2 linked regions of the Candidatus Puniceispirillum marinum IMCC1322 genome follow. The protein of the gene in region 2 binds, or shares a complex with, the protein of the main gene of each other region. Links are inferred from orthologs where the notes say so. Each region holds a gene or a part of one and is shown on either strand. Other genes may lie near its edges. The genes, in order: uvrA and mfd.

Region 1 (9,723 bases), 190 kb from region 2 along the record:
ATTTCACAGTTGCAGAAACCAACGAATTATCGCTTGTTCTGCGGGCAGGTGCCTTGCCAGCGCCTTTGATTGTGATGGAAGAACGCTCAATCGGCCCAGGCCTTGGTGCGGACTCTATTGAGGCTGGTAAAATAGCCGCTATCGTTGGGCTATGCCTTGTTATAGTCTATATGTTCCTTAGCTACGGCACATTTGGCATCCTTGCTGACATGGCGTTACTGGTGAATGTCATTTTGATTGTTGCCGCTTTGTCTGCCTTGCAGGCTACGCTGACCTTGCCCGGCATTGCTGGTATTGTTCTGACCATGGGTATGGCAGTGGACGCCAATGTGTTGATATTTGAACGAATACGGGAAGAATTAAAACGTGGTCGGTCAGTAATGGCCGCCATTGATGGGGGCTATCAGCGTGCCATCTCGACGATTGTTGATTCGAATCTGACCACATTATTTGCTGCCTCGTTCCTGTATATTTTTGGTTCAGGGCCCATTAAGGGGTTTGCTGTAACGCTTGGTATTGGCATTGCCACATCCATGTTCACCGCCGTAATGGTCACGCGCCTGTTCATTGTGCTGTGGCTTGAGCGTAAGAAACCAAACGAACTGGTGCTTTAACGTTATATCCAGTTGTTATGCCCCCCATAAAGACTATCAGGGAAATATAAAATGCGTTTAAAACTAGTACCAAGCGATACCAATTTTGATTTTCTGAAATTGCAAAAAATCACCATGGTTTTGTCAACATTTCTAGTTCTGGCATCAATTGGGATGTTTGCAACGGTTGGTCTTAATCTGGGCATTGATTTCAAAGGTGGTATCTTGCTGGAAGCACGCAATATGACCGGCCCTGCGGACATATCCAAAGTCCGTAATGACCTTGGCACTTTGAATTTGGGCGATGTCAGCTTGCAAGGTTTTGGCACTGAGACGGATGTTCTGATCCGTATTCAGCGTCAAGAAGGTGACGAAAAAGCCCAAATTGCTGCCATTAAAGCAGTAACTGACATGCTTGGTAGCGATTACGATATCCGCCGCACAGAATTTGTTGGCCCGACGGTTGGTGCCGAGTTGGCAGAAAAAGGTATTCTGGCTGTCATGTGCGCGCTGATGGCCATTCTTGTTTATATCTGGTTCCGCTTTGAATGGCAGTTTTCCATCGCGGCGATTGTGGCACTGGCACATGACGTATTGTCAACGATTGGCCTGTTTTCATTAACATCTTTTGAATTTAATCTAGCAACAGTGGCGGCGATTTTGACAATTGCCGGATATTCGATCAATGACACGGTTGTTGTATTTGACCGCGTCCGCGAAAATCTACGGCGCTACAAATCCTATGAACAGCGTGATATCTTGAACCGGTCACTAAATGAGACCTTGTCACGGACTGTTATGACGTCGGTCACAACATTGCTTGCATTGACCGCGATTGTGATTTTTGGTGGCGCTGTTTTACGAGACTTTGCGCTGGCTATGATATGGGGTGTTATCATTGGCACCTATTCGTCAGTGTTTATTGCCGTTGGTATGCTGTCACGCTTTGATCTGAAGCGTGTTGATGATGATGAAAATGGCATTGAGGTGCCGGAGTATGAGCGTTAGGCATGGTCGATATAAGCACCTTTTCTGAAAAAGGCGACTTACAGCTTATTCATGGCTATGGTGATAACGGATTTCGCATAAGCGGTTCAAGATACGCCGGAAATGTAATAGTTCTGCCACGCATGACAATGGCATGGTCACTTTCCAATTTGGAAAATTTGACATTTGACGATTTAGGCCCCTTGCTTGGCGATATACCACCACCTTTATTCATTTTGGGGGTTGGGCCAGCACCCATGCAGCTTTACCCTGAACTTGCCGCCCAGTTAAAACCGAACAATATCAACCTTGAAGTCATGTCAACTGCGGCTGCCTGCCGGACATGGAATGTGTTGATGAGTGAAGGGCGGGATGCCGCCGCAGGTTTGATCGCTGTTGATGAATGATACGCCATTTATAGACAATAAGTTCCATAAAGACGCGATAATGGCGCTTAAAATACAGGATCCAGCAATGGCGTTGGTGTTCGGATTTGAGAACACCCAGCGTCGCTCTCTTGCCGCTAATTTAATTTGCTTATCTGGTGAGCTACAAAATGCCCTTCGCATTCCCAAGGAGCCAATGCTGGCTGCCATTCGTGTTCAATGGTGGTACGACACATTGGCCGTAGCTCCCAGTAGCTATAAAGGCAATATTGCGCCTCTGGTAGTTCGTTTGCAAAAACATATACAGAATGATGATATTGAACGTGATGATATTCTGAAATTAATTGAAGCATGGCAGGCTTGTACAATGGACGAGACGGCCTCGACAACACAGGCCTGGAGTATATGCTGGCAATTGGTTGGTCATTATCTGGGTGGCCATGATACTGGCGATAGTGCGCAAAAAATTGCCCCTGTCTTGCACGCTACGCCAACAACAGATCCAGCGACAATACCATCACTGGACAATGCGTTTTTTGGTAACTTGCGAAAACAGGTGCAGGAAAGTCGTCAATGGTGGCTCTATTTTGCCGCCATCATAGGGTATCATAAGCATATGTATGGGCATGATGCTATGGATCATGATCATTTGCTGGTCTGGCGACTGCTTCGGTGGCGGTTATTTGGCTTCAAGATTGCCGACTAGCTGGCCGTCACATCTTTCCATGCGCGAATAGAATCAAGCGCACGCCCAGCATAGGCGGCCTTGCGATCACGCCCTTTTAGCCTTTTTGTTCCAGCTGGCGTTTCAATTTCCGGAAACAGACCAAAATTGACATTCATCGGTTGAAAACTATCTGCCATCGCACCGCCAGTGATATGCGACAGCAATGCGCCATGTGCCGTATCCAGCGGTGGCGCTGTCCAATCCTGACCTTTCAATTCTAGCGCGGCCATCTGCCCAGCCATCAAGCCAATAGCGGCTGACTCAACATAACCCTCAACGCCTGTGATCTGACCCGCAAAACGGATACGCGGCATCGATTTCATCCGAAGTTGTGGATCAAGCAAGCGCGGTGAATTGATGAAGGTGTTCCGGTGCAAGCCACCTAGACGGGCAAATTGCGCATCTTCAAGACCCGGAATGGTTTGGAAAATGCGCACCTGTTCTGCATGTTTCAATTTCGTTTGAAAGCCAACCATATTATACAGCGTACCAAGAGCATTATCCTGACGAAGCTGTATCACCGCATAGGGTCGTGATCCATCATGTGCATTGGTCAGCCCAACGGGCTTCATAGGGCCAAAACGAAGCGTTTCACGACCACGTGATGCCATCACTTCAATGGGCATACATCCCTCAAAATACGGGGTATTTTCTTCCCATTCCTTAAATGACATTTTTTCGCCATCAATCAGCGCATCGATAAAATCTTCATACTGCGATTTTGTCATCGGGCAGTTGATATAATCTTTGCCATCACCGCCATCGGTAGATTTGTCATATCGCGACTGGAACCAAGCCACATCCATATTGACACTATCAAAATGCGCTATTGGCGCAATCGCATCAAAAAAGGCAAGGTCTTCTTCGCCGCCCCACTTGCGAATCATCTCGGCCAGAGCTGGTGAGGTGAGGGGACCTGTAGCAATAATAACCTGTTTCCAGCTATCAGGTATGTCATTCACTTCTTCACGTTCAATTGTGATTAGGGGGTCAGCGGTTAATGCCGCTTCAACAGCTTGAGAAAAACCATCACGATCAACTGCCAAGGCACCACCAGCCGGTACTTTATGCTTGTCAGCCTCACGCAATATAACCGAATTCAAGATCCGCATTTCTTCATGCAGAACCCCAACAGCGTTTGCCGTTGCGTCATCCGAGCGAAAAGAGTTAGAGCAAACCAACTCGGCTAAACCGTGTGTATGATGTGCATCAGTCATGCGTTTTGGGCGCATTTCATGCAAAACTACCGGAATATTCTGCCTAGCAATTTGAAAGGCTGCCTCGCTTCCAGCAAGCCCACCCCCAATTACGTGAATGACTCCATCATTATCTTGCATAGATCACATCCTTGAAATTTAAGTCTTTGACGGGTCAAAAATACGGCTTAGATAATGCCCGGTATGCGATCCAGCAACTTTTGCAACATCTTCTGGTGTACCTTCGGCAACAACAAGACCGCCGCCATCTCCGCCTTCAGGACCAAGATCGATCACCCAGTCGGCAGTCTTGATAACATCCATATTATGTTCGATAACAATCACGGTATTGCCCTGATCAACAAGTTCCTGCAAGACGTCCAGTAATTTGGCAATGTCATGGAAATGAAGTCCCGTTGTAGGTTCATCAAGAATATAGATCGTGCGTCCTGTGGCACGCCGCGACAATTCTTTTGAAAGCTTTACACGCTGGGCTTCGCCGCCGGACAAGGTGGTAGCTTGCTGTCCGATCCGGACGTAGCCCAACCCCACACGTAGCATCGTTTCAAGCTTTTCCCGGATGGCCGGCACAGCTTTAAAATACTCAACACCTTCTTCAACTGTCATATCAAGAACATCAGCTATCGACTTGCTACGCCATGTAATTTCTAATGTTTCACGATTATATCTTCGGCCTTTGCAGCTATCACAAGTGACATAAACATCAGGCAGAAAATGCATTTCAATCTTGATAAGTCCATCGCCCTGACAAGCCTCACAACGGCCACCTTTAACGTTAAAAGAAAAGCGCCCAGGCGCATAACCACGCGCTTTAGCTTCTGGCAATCCTGCGAACCATTCACGGATTGGTGTAAAGGCACCAGTATATGTTGCCGGATTCGAACGTGGAGTTCGGCCAATAGGGGACTGATCAATATCAACAACCTTATCCAGATAGTCGGCACCTATGATTGTTTTATGTGGGGCAGGCATTTCACGGGCTTTGTGCAAGCGCCGTGCAAGTGATTTCCATAGCGTTTCCAGAACCAATGTTGATTTGCCACCACCAGATACACCCGTTACACAGGTCAACACCCCAAGCGGAAACCCAACACTCACATCCTGCAGGTTATTACCATTTGCGCCTTCGACACGAATGACACGGCCTTTTGTACCTTTTCGCCGTTTTTCGGGTATCGCTATCTCACGCACACCCGAGAGATACTGACCAGTTAATGACGCCTCATTTGTCATTACATCTTCGGGGGTTCCTTCGGCAACGACAAAACCACCATGCACACCCGCACCAGGCCCCATATCGACGACATAATCTGCCAACCGGATCGCATCTTCATCATGTTCAACGACCAGCACCGTATTGCCAAGGTCGCGCAAGCGTATCAAGGTTGACAGTAGCCGGTCATTATCACGCTGATGCAGACCAATCGAAGGCTCATCCAGAACATAGAGAACACCCGTCAGGCCAGATCCAATTTGTGATGCCAACCGAATACGCTGTGATTCGCCGCCAGACAATGTGCCTGAATTACGCGCCATTGACAGATAGTTCAAGCCGACATTGACCAGAAAGCCGAGGCGTTCGTTGATTTCCTTTAGAATGCGCGCTGCAATTTCAGATTGCTGACCTTCAAGCCTTGAGCCCAAATCAGAGAACCAGTCCCGCGCATCTCCAATCGACAGACGGGCAATATCTGAAATATCATATTTATCGATTTTCACAGCCAGCGATTCGGCTTTCAATCGTTTACCAGCACATGAATCACAAGCATGATTGGCTCTGAATTTCTCCAGTTCTTCACGCACCCATGACGAGTCAGTTTCGCGATATCGACGAGCCAAATTCGGCATAATACCTTCAAATGGCTTGGTTGTCCGATAAGACCGCATACCGTCATCAAATTCCATCGTCACAGGCATCTTGCCTGAACCATGCAGGATGATTGATTTGGTATCGTCATCCAAATCATAGAACGGCACATCAAGAGAAAAATTAAACTGTTTGGCAAGCGATTCTAGCGTCTGCATATAATATCTTGCGGTGCTGGATGCCCAAGGCGCCAACGCGCCACCACGAAGCGTTGTTTGCTGGTCTGGAACAACAAGTTGTTCATCAAAATGACTGCTGACACCCAATCCGTCACAGGCAGGGCATGCTCCAAAGGGATTGTTAAACGAAAATAGCCGCGGTTCGATTTCATCAATGCTGAAGCCTGACTCAGGGCAGGCAAAGCGTGCTGAAAATACTGTCCGCCCCGCATGACGACCAGCTATATCGTCATCCTGTTCATCTGATGTATTATCAAGGCTTTCGGCCGTATCGGCATAGGCAAGACCGTCAGCAAGCGCCAGTGCTGTTTCTAACGAGTCAGCCAGACGCGTGGCCAGTTCATCCAAATCACCCTTGATGATGACCCGGTCAACAACAACTTCAATGTCATGCTTGCGTTTTTTATCCAACTCAGGCGTGTCATCGATATCATACAGCGCCCCATCAATGCGGACACGGCTAAAGCCTTTACGATTAAGTTCCCCAAGTTCTTTACGATATTCACCCTTGCGGCCACGAACGATCGGAGCCAGCAAGTATAATCTGGTGCCTTGCTCCATCGCCAGCAGGATATCAACCATCTGGCTGACAGTCTGGCTTCGAATAGGCAAACCGGTAGCCGGTGAATAGGGAATACCGACACGTGCCCATAACAACCGCATATAATCATATATTTCCGTGACTGTACCAACGGTCGAACGCGGATTGCGCGACGTGGTTTTCTGTTCAATGGAAATGGCAGGTGACAGACCCTCAATCAAATCAACATCAGGCTTCTGCATCATCTCAAGAAACTGGCGCGCATAAGCGGACAGCGATTCGACATAACGACGCTGTCCCTCGGCGTATATTGTATCAAATGCTAACGAAGATTTACCGGATCCTGATAATCCTGTTAGCACAACCAGTCTGTCTCTGGGCAAATCAATATCTACATTTGCTAGGTTATGCTCCCGTGCACCACGAACAGAAATCATCCGTGGTTCATAGGTTTTATCAAGAGAAGAAATATCTTTGACCCGCTGCGATAGCGACGTATTTTTTGTATCATTTGGCATGGCGCGAATATAGCCATTTCCTGATAGATTTTGCTAGTGCTTTTGATGTGGAAAAGTCTTTTATGTAAAAAATAAATAACCCGAATTATCTTGTCAGCAGGGGGGTGGGATGCGTAATCTGCGAACGTAAAACAAATTAAGGAGAAAATCGATCATGGCTGGCAGTGTAAACAAAGTGACTTTGGTCGGCAATTTGGGACGTGACCCGGAAGTGCGCTCTACACAGGATGGTGCCAAGATCGTACAATTATCATTGGCAACGTCTGAACGCTGGAAAGACCGCAACACTGGTGAACAACGTGAACGTACCGAATGGCATCGCGTGGTCATCTTTAATGAAAATTTGGGCCGAATTGCCGAACAGTATCTGCGCAAAGGCTCTACATGCTATATTGAAGGGCAATTACAAACGCGCAAATGGACAGACAATCAAGGTGTCGAGAAATATACAACTGAAGTCGTTTTACAACGTTATCGTGGCGAGCTGACCTTGCTTGGTGGGCGTGGTGATGGCGGCGGTGGCGGTAGCTATGGCGGCGGTGATAGCGGTGCGGGATCAAGTTCAGGAACTGATGACAGTTATGGCGGCGGCACGGGCACGTCTACAAGCCCCCCTCCAATGCGTGACAGCAATGATCTTGATGACGATATTCCATTTTAAATCAGTAAGTTAAATTACATTTATAATGCGATGCTTTTGGCTTTACATCAGCATCGCTTTTTTTTGCTTTGCGCAACAATATATGGTGTTACAGTTTTGTTTCATGCTATATATATAGTTATATAAGCACGCTTTTTGTGCGCCATAAGCGAGACACATGTGACCGAGACCACTAGCCCAAAAAGTCCAACCATTTCCATCTCTGATGAAATGCGGAAATCCTATCTTGATTATGCGATGAGCGTTATCGTTTCACGTGCATTGCCTGACGTTCGTGATGGGTTGAAGCCAGTCCATAGACGTATTCTATACGCGATGATGGAAGGCAATTATGACTGGACAAAGCCCCCTCGCAAATCAGCCCGTATTGTCGGTGATGTCATGGGTAATTACCATCCACATGGTGATAGCTCTATTTATGAAGCAATGGTGCGAATGGCGCAGGACTTTTCAATGCGTCTTCCGCTTGTCGATGGTCAGGGAAATTTTGGTTCGGTTGATGGCGACCCTGCGGCAGCTATGCGCTATACTGAGTCAAGGCTTGCCCGCGCGGCTGAGAGCTTGTTGCGCGACATTGACAAGAATACCGTTGAATTCGCGCAGAATTATGACGAAACCCAGCTGGAACCTACTGTTCTGCCTGCTGAATATCCGAACCTGCTGGTCAATGGCGCTAATGGCATCGCTGTTGGTATGGCAACCAACATCCCCCCCCACAATCCAGGGGAGGTGATTGCCGCTTGTGAGGCCTATGTAAATAATCCCGAAATAACCACCGAAGAACTGACCGAGATCGTACCGGGGCCAGATTTCCCGACTGGTGCGCTTATTATGGGTCGCCATGGCATCCGCGAGGCTTATCGAACAGGGCGCGGGTCTATCATCATGCGCGCCCGTGCCGAGGTGCAAACCAACGCCAAAGACCGCGAGTCAATCATTGTTCATGAAATTCCCTATCAGGTTAACAAAGCACAGCTACTAGAACGTATCGGTGAAATGGTGCGCGATAAGGTTCTGGAAGGAATTTCTGACATTCGCGATGAATCCGATCGTACCGGTATGCGCATTGTCATTGAGGTCAAGCGTGATGCTGCGGGTGATGTGGTGCTGAACAAGCTGTACCGCCATACACGACTGCAAACGAGCTTTCCCGTTAATATGCTGGCCATGAATGCCGGTCGGCCAATCCAGATGGGGCTAAAAGACGTTATCGAGGCTTTTTGTGAGTTTCGTAAAGATGTTGTTATTAAACGGACAACATTTTTGCTCAACAAATCGCGTGACAGGGCGCATATTCTGGCTGGTCTGATGGTTGCGCTTGCGTCTATTGATGAGATCATAGAGCTTATCAAAAAAGCGCCAGATACCGAAACTGCGCGTAATGAGCTTTGTGCCACAGCCTGGCCAGCGCATGAGGTTGGTGCGTTTATAGCGCTGATTGATGATCCTGGTCATGCGGTTGTCGATGATCACTATACTCTGTCTGAGGTGCAAGCCCGCGCTATCCTCGAATTGCGATTACAGCGCTTGACCGGTATGGAACGCGATAAACTGGCTGCTGAAACTCAGGAACTTGCTGATAAAATTGCCGATTATCTGGATATACTTGGTTCGGATACGCGCGTTAGTCAGGTGATACTTGATGAGCTTGCAGCCACGCGTGAACGCCTGTCGGATGATCGGCGCACCGAAATCACCGATCAATTGGCCGATCAGGATGATGAAGACCTGATCCAGCAAGAAGATATGGTGGTGACGGTGTCTCATCGTGGCTATATCAAGCGCGTGCCATTATCAATCTATCGTGCCCAGCGTCGTGGTGGTAAAGGCCGTGCAGGCATGAAAACGCGTGATGAGGACTTTGTAACGCGTCTATTTGTCACCAATACGCATACGCCAATTCTGTTCTTTACCTCAAAAGGTATGGTTTACCAGCTTAAATGCTACAAATTACCCGAATCGGCACCGCAATCGCTTGGTAAAGCTATGGTGAATTTACTACCTATTGAGCCAGAAGAGACTATTAACACCGTGATGCCTATGCCTG
Region 2 (10,321 bases):
TGATCATCGTCATACCATCCTCGGTCATGATTGATTCAGGATGAAATTGCACCCCATAAATATGTGCTGACAGGTCTTCTACAGCCATGGTTTCTGCTATGTCATCGGCTGTTTCAGCAACAATAGAAAGAGATTTATTTATTGTATTTTTATCAATAGAAAGAGAGTGATAACGTCCAACCTTTGTGTTTTGCTTTATATTTGTAAACAACCCTTTACCATGATGTGTAATCGCACTTGCCTTGCCATGTGAAATCCGTGCTGCTGCAGTGACTTCAACACCCATTGAGCGGGCTATGATCTGATGCCCCAGACAAATACCTAGCACTGGCACCCGACCACGGATTGCCGCCAGAATATCAAAACTATTGCCCGAATCCTCTGGTCGGCCTGGCCCCGGCGATAACACCACCCCTATCGGCGCACTGTCGATGACTGTTTGAACTGTCGCCACATCATTCTTACGCACTTCAACGGGCATGCCTGTCGCAGCAAAATATTGGGCGATGATATAGGTAAAAGAATCGTAATTATCGATAATAGAGATCATCAACTGGCCTGTAGCTTGGCAAGAGGTGACAGATGTGTTTCGGGCTTACTGGCGATCATCACCCTCTCAAGGAAGGCCATTTTAGCCGCACATTCGGCAAATTCGCTGTCCCCGTCGGATTCATGCACAATACCGCCACCAACACCAACCTCTGCATACCCATCAACACTGACTGACAAGGTCCGTATAGCAACATTGAAACACATATCACGGTTAGGTAGAATATAGCCGATCGATCCGGTATAGATGCCGCGCTTATCCTTTTCTAAATCACTGATAATTTGCATGGTTCGCACTTTTGGCGCACCGGTGACCGAACCACAGGGAAAGACACCTGCAAACAGATCGCTTATCGACAAATCAGCCGGCACCTCACAGCTAATTGTAGAGGTAAGTTGATGCACAGATTTATAGCGCTCAGGTGAAAGATAAGCGTCAACAGAAACGCTATTGGTGACCGCCACACGGCCAAAATCATTCCGAAGCAAATCAACAATAATCGTATTTTCCGATTGGGTTTTACCATCTTCCAACATGGCATGCACAATATCGTGATCTGCGGCATCATTAGCCCCACGAGGTGCCGTACCTTTCATCGGACGTGTTACAAGCCGGTTGCCATTTTTCCGGAAAAACAACTCTGGCGAGCGCGATAAATATACCGGCACATCAGGCAATTGAACAAAGGCACCATAGGATACAGGTTGCTGTTGGCGCATTTCTTCATAAAGCGCCAGCCGGTCACCATGCATATCACCCGACATGCGGTAGGTATAATTTGTCTGATAGGTATCACCAGCCGTTATATGCGTCTGTAATACAGCTATATCATCCAGATAGCTTTCTATATCGCGGCTACTATGGGGCAATGATAGATGAAACTCACCGCCTTTGGCCGCTGCTGCCATCAAACTGTCAGCCTCAATTCGGGTTAACTCTATATGCTCTCGGAACAGGCCAAAGCAGATTGTCACCTCCTCCGCATCACCAGCACCTGCGGTAATTAATGCTGGATCAAATTGATGTGCAGCTTCATAGGAAATAAAACCCGCGGCAAACAATCCGTTATCAAGCCCCTGTTCGAGCTGTGCCATTGCCGCGGTAATATCGCAATCACCGGTGACCGAAACAACCTCGACCGGATCCCGAAATAGGTGGGATATATCATCATCGTGATAATTGGCATCAAGAAGGACAAATGGAAGCGGTGCGCGCAATGTATTTAAATATGAAGACATCATCACAATCTCAAACTGGCAGGAAATTCATAAAATGGCATATCAAATTCGCTTAGCATCTAATTAGATGCACTGTTATGGAAAATCTACACCTTGTTCACCCTCGTGCCATGGAGAATATTTTTTCATCACCCTTTCAAAGCGCGACGAGGTTAAAAAGGTTTGCAGCCATTTATGTAAAGCTAGCCAGTTCTGTTTATCAAACCACATACTATCAGCAATACGAAACTGCCGAATGAATGGCAGACATGCAAAATCAAGCACCCCAAGCCTGTCCCCCGACAATGCGGGTTTCTGCGCCAAAATATTATCAAGCTCAGCGATAAACACAACGCCAGCATCACGATGTTTGAGTGCCGCATCCGCGTCATAGCGGCTTGCATATTTATAGCGGTCAAGATTGGTCTTAAATGCACCATCTAGACGATCAAGAAACGCGGTGACATAAGCCGGATTCTGCCGCCAGATATCCAGCCAGCCCTCAGGATCATTGCGTTTCAATGCCCAGAACATGATATCACGGCTTTCTTCAATGATTTTTCCCTCATCACATTGCAGAACAGGCACCGTCGCCTTTGGCGATACCGCAATAAATCTATCAGGCTTATCGCGCAACAGAATTTCACGAAGCTCTACTTGTTGCTGGCTAGCATCAATAGCAAGGCGCGCCCGCATCGCATAGGGACATCGTCTAAAACTCCAGAGAATAGGCATCCTCATATCCTTTGCTCTATTCCGGTCATGCAGTTTGCCTGTCATGCGCTTCTTAAATGCGACACAATTTCAAAATCAGGCCCTTTTACCTCAAAGGCTTTGGCGAAACCAAGCACCAGAACGCCTGAAACCGGTTTCAGTCTTAGCATATGAAAATCGGCAAAGTCACGGATCAAGCCCATGGTCGGACCAAACGCACTTTCAAACTTATCACACAGCAAGGGAAAGTCAGCATCATCACGGGCAATCTCATTTATGCCCGCAGTGAATTTCAGCCGGTGCCGTGCCCAGATATTCTGTGTATCACATTCATCTTGGCATAACATGAAATGCGCCTTTTTTGTTTCAAGTAAGACACGAGTATGTTTTGATAAATGACTAGAATATATGTATAAAGATTCATCATGATTTATAAAAGGCGCCGTACCAATTTCAGGTATCTCATTTGCTAAAGCCGTTGTGACAATCAGGCTTTTACACGCTAGAAGACGATCTATATCACGAGCAATACTGACGTGATCAATATCTTTTGAGTCATTTTTATCCATTATCGCCTCATTCGCGCTACGAATTTAACTTGCCGTGAAAGACCGTCGCATTTTACCATCTTGGAGATTGGATTTCCATGTATCCTTGAATTTTCAAAAGCAATTATAGGCCATTATTAATGACTGAAATGACCAATATGACCACTATGTACGACAAGACTATACAGGTCGATGTTGAAATATATGCCGACATTGTGTGCCCTTGGTGCTTTATAGGCAAACGACGTCTTGACGCTGCCTTTGCTAGACGGCCACATATAACCCCGCGATATATCTGGAGATGTTTTCTGCTCAATCCTAATATGCCTGTCGATGGCATGAATCGTCAGGCCTATCTTCATGCGAAATTTGGTGATTCAGCTCATGCAGTCTATGGTCGTATTGCCGAAGCCGGACTTGATACAGGTATCAACTTCAACTTCGATGCAATCGACAAAACACCCAATAGTCGACACGCCCATAAATTGCTTTTAGCAGCAGGGTCAGACAGTCAAAGCCTCAGTGAACGTCTATATTCTGCCTATTTTATCGAAGGGCTGGATATCGGTGATAACGATGTTCTCGATAGGATAGCGACCGAATCTGGACATGCTGAACTTATCGAAGCACGGCACGATATAAGCTTTGAGCACCAACTAGATCATGATCTGGCTATGGCACGAAGGCTGAATATGGATGGTGTGCCTTACTTTGTTTTTGGCGGTTCATACGCCGTTGCTGGTGCCCATGAAGCTGATCATCTGCTACCGGCGATTGATGCCGCTGCCAGCTAGCCGAATAGTCATGATTTATACAAGCGCAACGAGCTCTTGCACAATCCCTTTACATACTGGCGCACGTCCAGACGCTTGCGGCAATGTCTGTTTGATAATTAATTTATGATCGCCACGTAACTGTACTCGCCCCTGTTGGGCTGCGATCCAGCCAACAAGCTGCTCTGGATTGGCAAATTGATTGTCACGGAAACCGATTGAAAGCCCTTTTGGCCCTGCATCGATTTTTTCAACATTCGACAATTTGCATAATTGCTTGATCTCGATCACCGCAAACAGATTACGTACTGAGTCCGGCATCGTCCCAAACCGATCAACAAGCTCTGCCAAAATGGCATCAATTTCGGACATATCACTCAACCCGGCAATACGACGATAAAGTGACAGACGCACGGTAAGATCAGGGACATAGGCTTCGGGTATGCGTACTTCCAGCCCAAGGTTAATCTGCGGCGTCCATTCGACTACCGTATCTTCATCGTCTTTTACATCACCTGCTTTTGCGGCATCGACCGCTTGGCGAAGCATTTCCTGATAAAGCTCCACACCAACTTCACGCACATGACCTGACTGCTCATCGCCAAGCAGATTGCCCGCACCACGGATATCCATATCATAAGATGCTAGGGTAAATCCGGCACCCAATGTATCAAGTGTTTGCATCACCTCCAGCCGCCGCCGCGCTTGTGGCGTCAGAATGCGGTTTGGATCCGATGTCAGATAAGCATAAGCACGCTGTCGCCCACGCCCGACACGTCCCCGCAGTTGGTACAATTGCGAAAGCCCAAACATATCAGCCCGATGGATAATCATTGTATTTGCCGATGGAATATCGATACCAGACTCAATGATATTGGTTGAAAGCAGTATATCGGCCTCACCATCGGCGAATTTTGTCATCACATCATCTAGCTCGGCAGCAGGCATCCGCCCATGCGCCGACAATATGCGGGCATCTGGCACAAGTTTGCGCACACGGTCATAGACCCGTTGTAAATCGTCAATTCGCGGACATACGACAAATATCTGACCGCCACGGAACATCTCACGCAGAATGGCTTCCCGCAGTACGACACCATCCCATGGCCCAACAAAGGTTCGTACCGCCAACCTGTCAACTGGTGGTGTCGCGATTAATGACATTTCACGGACACCCGATAACGCCATTTGCAAGGTACGCGGGATAGGCGTTGCAGATAAAGTCAGCACATGTATATCACCGCGCATTTCCTTGAGGCGTTCTTTCTGACCAACGCCAAAATGCTGTTCCTCATCAACAATCAGCAAACCAAGATTGTTGAATGACAGTGATTTAGCCAGCAAAGCATGCGTCCCGATAACGACTTGCACATCACCCGACGCAAGATCCTCTCTGATCTGCTTGGCATCACTTGTTGATGTCATGCGTGACAAAACCCCCAGCTTAAGCGGGAAACCGGCAAAGCGTTCGGTAAATTCCTTGCCATGCTGGCGCGCTAAAAGCGTTGTGGGGGCTACCAATGCAACCTGATACCCTGCCATCGCCACAATAAACGCCGCGCGCAAAGCGACTTCGGTCTTACCAAAACCAACGTCACCGCAGATCAGACGGTCACTTGCCTTACCTGAAGCCAGATCATCAATCACATCTTGAATGGCATTCAATTGGTCATCCGTCTCGACAAAGCTGAAGCGGTCACAAAATTCAGCAAACAGCCCATCAGTAGCCAGCAAGGGCTCGGCCTTGGCCGTGTGCCGCTGGGCAGCAATCTTGATCAGCTGTTCGGCCATAATTCTGACACGGCCCTTGATACGTGCAACGCGCGCCTGCCATGCGGCACCACCAAGCTTATCTAGCTGTGCATCACTACCGCTACCGCCACTACCGCTACCGCCACTACCATAACGTGACAGTAATTCAATATTCTCAACCGGTAGATAAAGCTTATCGCCACCATGATAGACAAGATGCAAACAGTCATGATCGCCGCCTGCACTATTGATGGTAACCAGACCATCATAGCGGCCGATACCATGTTCGGCATGTACCACCAAATCGCCTGTTTCAAGCGCGCTAACCTCGCGAAGGAAGTCATCACCTTTACCACGCTTGGATTGTGGCCTCGATAATCGCTGGCCGAATATATCCGCTTCGGCAATAACCAGTAGCTGATCACTTTGAAAGCCGGCATCAAGTGACCAGATGATGATATAAATGCCGCCTGGCTTTGCTGCATTAAGGCTGTCGATTCGCGTGACATGCCCTGGGCCCATCTGTTCACCAATCAATTCGTCTAGCCGGACAGCCGCGCCTTCACTTGCCGCGGCGATAACAATTGGGCGACGCTGACCGGTCATTTCGGCCTGCATGGCTTCGACAACTTCGACTACCGCACTCTGCCCACGCGCCATAGCGGTGGTAAATGTCAGCCCGGGTCGGCCGCCTGCATCCTGATGCGATCCGCTACCATCGGGGGCGGCAAAGCGTTGCAGACTGCAGACATGTTGTTTTGCCGAAAGCTCTTCCAGCTCATCTGCACCAAGATAAAGCGCCTCACTATCAAGCGGGCGATAGGGGCTGCTTCCATCATCTCCGCTATCAGCGCGCGCCTCATAAAAATCGGCGATCTGCTCAAACCGTACAACACAGGCGGCTTGAGCCTCATGATCCAGAATGATTGGCCAGTCTGGGCAATAATCAGTCAAGCGCACCATCTCAGTATGGAAAAGCGGCAACCAATGTTCGATTCCGGGATGCATTCGTTCTGCCGATACTGACTCATACAACGCATCACGACTGGCAGTGGCGCCAAATGTTGCCAGATAGCTGGTACGAAACCGTTCCACAGTCTGACTATTCAACCTGAATTCAGCGACAGGATGTAAGGTCAAACGATCCGCTTTGCCAATACTGCGCTGGTTCGATGGATCAAAACTACGCATTGTCTCAATGTCATCGCCAAAGAAATCAAGCCTAACTGGATTAGCATGGCCAGGGGGAAACACATCAACAATGCCCCCTCGCACAGCAAATTCACCTGTTTCGCGCACCGTGTCAGTCCGCAGATACGCATTATTGACCAGAAACGTCGCCAAAGCTGATGGCTCGATGGTCTGCCCAACAGTGATATGAAGCGAACTTTCCGCAAAATAACTTTGTGGTGGTACACGTTGCAGAAAGGCATTTACAGTTGTCAGCACGATGGTGTTTGCCGTTAATGCTGCCGGCTCTGACGCCAGTCTTGCCAACGTCTCAATCCGTTGCCCAACCAGCGCACCTTGGGGTGATAAACGATCATAGGGAAGACAGTCCCACGCCGGAAACACCAGAATATCTAATGACGGTGCCAGCCGCGCCAGCGCATCCCGCATCAAAGCCAGCCTGGCATCATCACGTGCCACAAATAGAATCTGCCCCTTGGCTTCGGCAAGTGCAGCGACCGCCAGCATATGCGCACCATCAGGACAGCCCCATAACGAGCTGTTTAATTCAATTTTATTGATGAAATTCATTTGCTTGCTATATTTTTTTAAACTTTTTAATAAGCTGAAAGACACGTGTATTATAGTGCATGGGAACAGGTTCTTTTTCCATTACCCATGCGTAAATAATGGGATCCCCAACCTTGAGCAAGGCTTCGAAATCATCCAGTTCATTATCATTCAAATCTGGCAGATGCACCTTGGCAAAATGCCCCAGCAGCAGATCAGTCTCCTTCATACCGGTATAGCTGGCCTGATAAATCAGACGACGGGCACGATTGGAAAGCTTTTCTGATGTCATTATAAACTCACTTAACTTAGGTTCGGACAGTTTCATTCATCACCGCAATTGCCATAGCATGAAACGCACTAGCACTGCAAAGCCTTGCATGGTTTTTCGAGATGGTAATACGCCGTTGATTGATGCCTATATATGGATGGCATATCTTTTGAAACAAGGCAGAGAATGCGTTAGACTGATAATACCGGACAGAAAGAAAGCGCCGGATAAGCCCGGTTAAGCTCGGTTAAACAAGGAAATTCATGGTGCATCCAAAGCGACCACAGGAACTGTTTCAGCTCTTCGCGGCGACCACGTCCTTGCCGGGTGTCGGCGCTAAGCTTGCCGCCATTCTGGAAAAGCGTGTTGGCAGCTATGTGATTGATGTATTGCGGCATCTGCCTATCGCTATAATTGATCGTAGCCAGAAACCGCCGCTGGATGCTGTAATTGATGGTGCCATTGCGACATTTGACATTATTGTCGTAAAGCATGACAAACCTCCACGGGGCGTCCGTCGGCCATGGCGTGTATTTTGCCAGAATGACACAGGATCGATAGAGCTGGTTTTTTTTCATGCGCGGGATGATTATATCCAACGGCTTCTTCCAGTTGGCGAGCGCCGCATTATCAGTGGCCGCACCGAAATTTTTAATAACCGTGTGCAGATGGCGCATCCCGATTATGTGGTTAAACCAGATGAAATGGCTAGCATGCCCGAAATTGAGCCAGTTTACCCACTCACCGCTGGCCTGACACCAAAGGTTCTGCGTCGCGCTATCACCGCGGCATTGGCCACGATACCCACTTTGCCCGAATGGATCCCGCCTTCAATCATGGCCACAAATAACTGGCCAGACTTTGCCAGCGCCATGCGCACTGTTCATGCACCCCAAAATGAAGCCGATTTACTGCCAAACAACCCCGCCCGCGCGCGGCTGGCATTTGACGAGTTGCTGGCCAATCAAATCGCGCTCAACATGGTGCGCCAACAAGCTGCCGATACGGTGCCAGGTCGTATCTTTGCTGGCACAGGCACGCTTACTAGGGCTCTTATGGATAACCTGCCTTTTGCCTTAACCAAGGCCCAGACAAATGCGATTGCGGAAATTAAATCTGATCAGGAATCTGGCAAACGCATGTTACGCATGCTTCAAGGTGATGTTGGCTCTGGTAAAACGCTCGTTGCGCTGGCGGCAATGCTGCATGTCGTTGAAAGCGGAGCACAAGCGGCCTTGCTGGTACCGACCGAAGTGTTGGCGCGCCAGCATTATCAAAGTCTGAATAAGATGCTTGCGCCCATCGGCAAAAGTGCCAGCCTGTTACTGGGTCAGGGGCGTACCGGATCAGGCCGCAAAGACACGCTATCTGGGCTTGCTGACGGCACTATTGATATTGTTGTCGGTACACATGCGCTTTTATCCGAGAATGTTGCTTTTGCCGATCTTGGGCTCGCCGTGGTTGATGAACAGCATCGCTTTGGCGTTCGCCAGCGTCTTATTCTTGGGCAAAAGGGAAATGGCGTCGATGTCCTCGTTATGACCGCCACGCCAATCCCACGCAGCCTGGCCATGACAGCCTATGGCGACCTTGAGCAATCGAGGCTGAATGAAAAACCAGCTGGTCGCCTCGCCATTGACACACGGGTAATGCCTAATGACCGTCTTGATCAGGTGATTGATGGCATTAGACGCGCCCTTGATGCCGGAAAACGCGCCTACTGGATTTGCCCACTTGTCGAAGAATCCGACAAACTCGATATCGCCGCCGCCGAAGACCGTTTTGCCAGCCTTGTTCGCGCTTTACCTGCACACAAGGTTGCCCTTGCACATGGAAAAATGAAAGCCCCCGAGCGCGACGAGGCCATGCAGGCATTTCGTGATGGAAGCGCGCAACTTCTGGTGGCGACAACCGTCGTCGAAGTTGGCGTTGATGTGCCTGAAGCCAGTATCATGATCATTGAACATGCCGAACGCTTTGGCCTTGCCCAACTCCATCAGCTTCGTGGTCGTGTGGGACGGGGCGCAGATAAATCAAGCTGTATTCTGGTTTATGCCCCCCCGATCAGCGATACATCAAAAACAAGGCTGACGGTCATGCGTGATACCGAAGACGGCTTTGTGATTGCAGAAGAAGACTTAAAATTACGCGGTCCTGGTGAATTTCTGGGGCAACGTCAATCTGGCGTCCCCGAATTCATCCTTGCTGATCTTGGCGCTCATGCTGATCTGCTTTCACTAGCCCGAACCGAAGCGCGCCGCATGGCCACTGATGGCACCGCTTTGACCTATAGCGATATGTTACTAAGCCTGTTTGAACGTGATAGCGCTGTTCGCTATCTTGCCGCAGGATAGGGTTGGCACCACAATCAGCCACCCAATCAAATGCAGCAATCAAACATAAGCCATCATCAAGCTATAATGTCGCGTTTTAACGGTTCTTGGGCGCGGCTTTCTTGGGCGCGGCTTTCTTGGTCACGGCTTTCTTGGTCACGGCTTTCTTGGGTGTGGTTTTCTTGGTCACGGCTTTAGCTGTGGTTTTTTTAACCGCCACTTTCGCAGAGCCAGTCTTTTTCATGCTTGCCTTTTTAGGTGCGGCTTTTGTAGACGCCGCTTTCTCGGCTATTGGCTTGCCACCACTGCGGTCAGGCGGTGTCACAATGCCTCCAGACACCACCATCTTGACAGCTTCTTCAACTTCCATCTCCAGAAATATGACTTCCTTTTTAGGACAGAACAGCAAAAACCCTGATGTTG

What was found.
Region 1: the proteins of mfd (region 2) and uvrA are in contact, whole or in part, in a crystal structure (PDB 4DFC), measured with the Escherichia coli proteins. The link is inferred for Candidatus Puniceispirillum marinum IMCC1322 from one-to-one orthologs.

The regions. Positions count from the first base shown.
Region 1 is NC_014010.1:426,033-435,755, reverse strand. What follows is about bases 3,849-7,240. They hold uvrA (excinuclease ABC subunit UvrA), read right to left. Parts: upstream 6,935-7,240; coding sequence 4,049-6,934; downstream 3,849-4,048. Other genes in these bases: ssb (single-stranded DNA-binding protein), read left to right, coding at 7,170-7,240; trmFO (methylenetetrahydrofolate--tRNA-(uracil(54)-C(5))-methyltransferase (FADH(2)-oxidizing) TrmFO), read right to left, coding at 3,849-4,030. Also shown: protein translocase subunit SecD, read left to right, coding at 1-614; protein translocase subunit SecF, read left to right, coding at 666-1,601; SAR116_RS02090 (Mth938-like domain-containing protein), read left to right, coding at 1,604-1,987; SAR116_RS02085 (hypothetical protein), read left to right, coding at 1,980-2,672; more of trmFO, read right to left, coding at 2,669-3,848; more of ssb, read left to right, coding at 7,241-7,676; gyrA (DNA gyrase subunit A), read left to right, coding at 7,887-9,723. UniProt on the Escherichia coli protein: The UvrABC repair system catalyzes the recognition and processing of DNA lesions. UvrA is an ATPase and a DNA-binding protein. A damage recognition complex composed of 2 UvrA and 2 UvrB subunits scans DNA for abnormalities.
Region 2 is NC_014010.1:237,674-247,994, reverse strand. What follows is about bases 3,639-7,628. They hold mfd (transcription-repair coupling factor), read right to left. Parts: upstream 7,316-7,628; coding sequence 3,839-7,315; downstream 3,639-3,838. Other genes in these bases: SAR116_RS01170 (succinate dehydrogenase assembly factor 2), read right to left, coding at 7,323-7,586; SAR116_RS01180 (DsbA family oxidoreductase), read left to right, coding at 3,639-3,823. Outside these bases: SAR116_RS01200 (anthranilate synthase component II), read right to left, coding at 1-550; pabB (aminodeoxychorismate synthase component I), read right to left, coding at 550-1,791; SAR116_RS01190 (glutathione S-transferase N-terminal domain-containing protein), read right to left, coding at 1,864-2,502; SAR116_RS01185 (HugZ family pyridoxamine 5'-phosphate oxidase), read right to left, coding at 2,544-3,050; more of SAR116_RS01180, read left to right, coding at 3,170-3,638; ATP-dependent DNA helicase RecG, read left to right, coding at 7,829-9,919; SAR116_RS01160 (DUF502 domain-containing protein), read right to left, coding at 9,996-10,321. UniProt on the Escherichia coli protein: Couples transcription and DNA repair by recognizing RNA polymerase (RNAP) stalled at DNA lesions. Mediates ATP-dependent release of RNAP and its truncated transcript from the DNA, and recruitment of nucleotide excision repair machinery to the damaged site.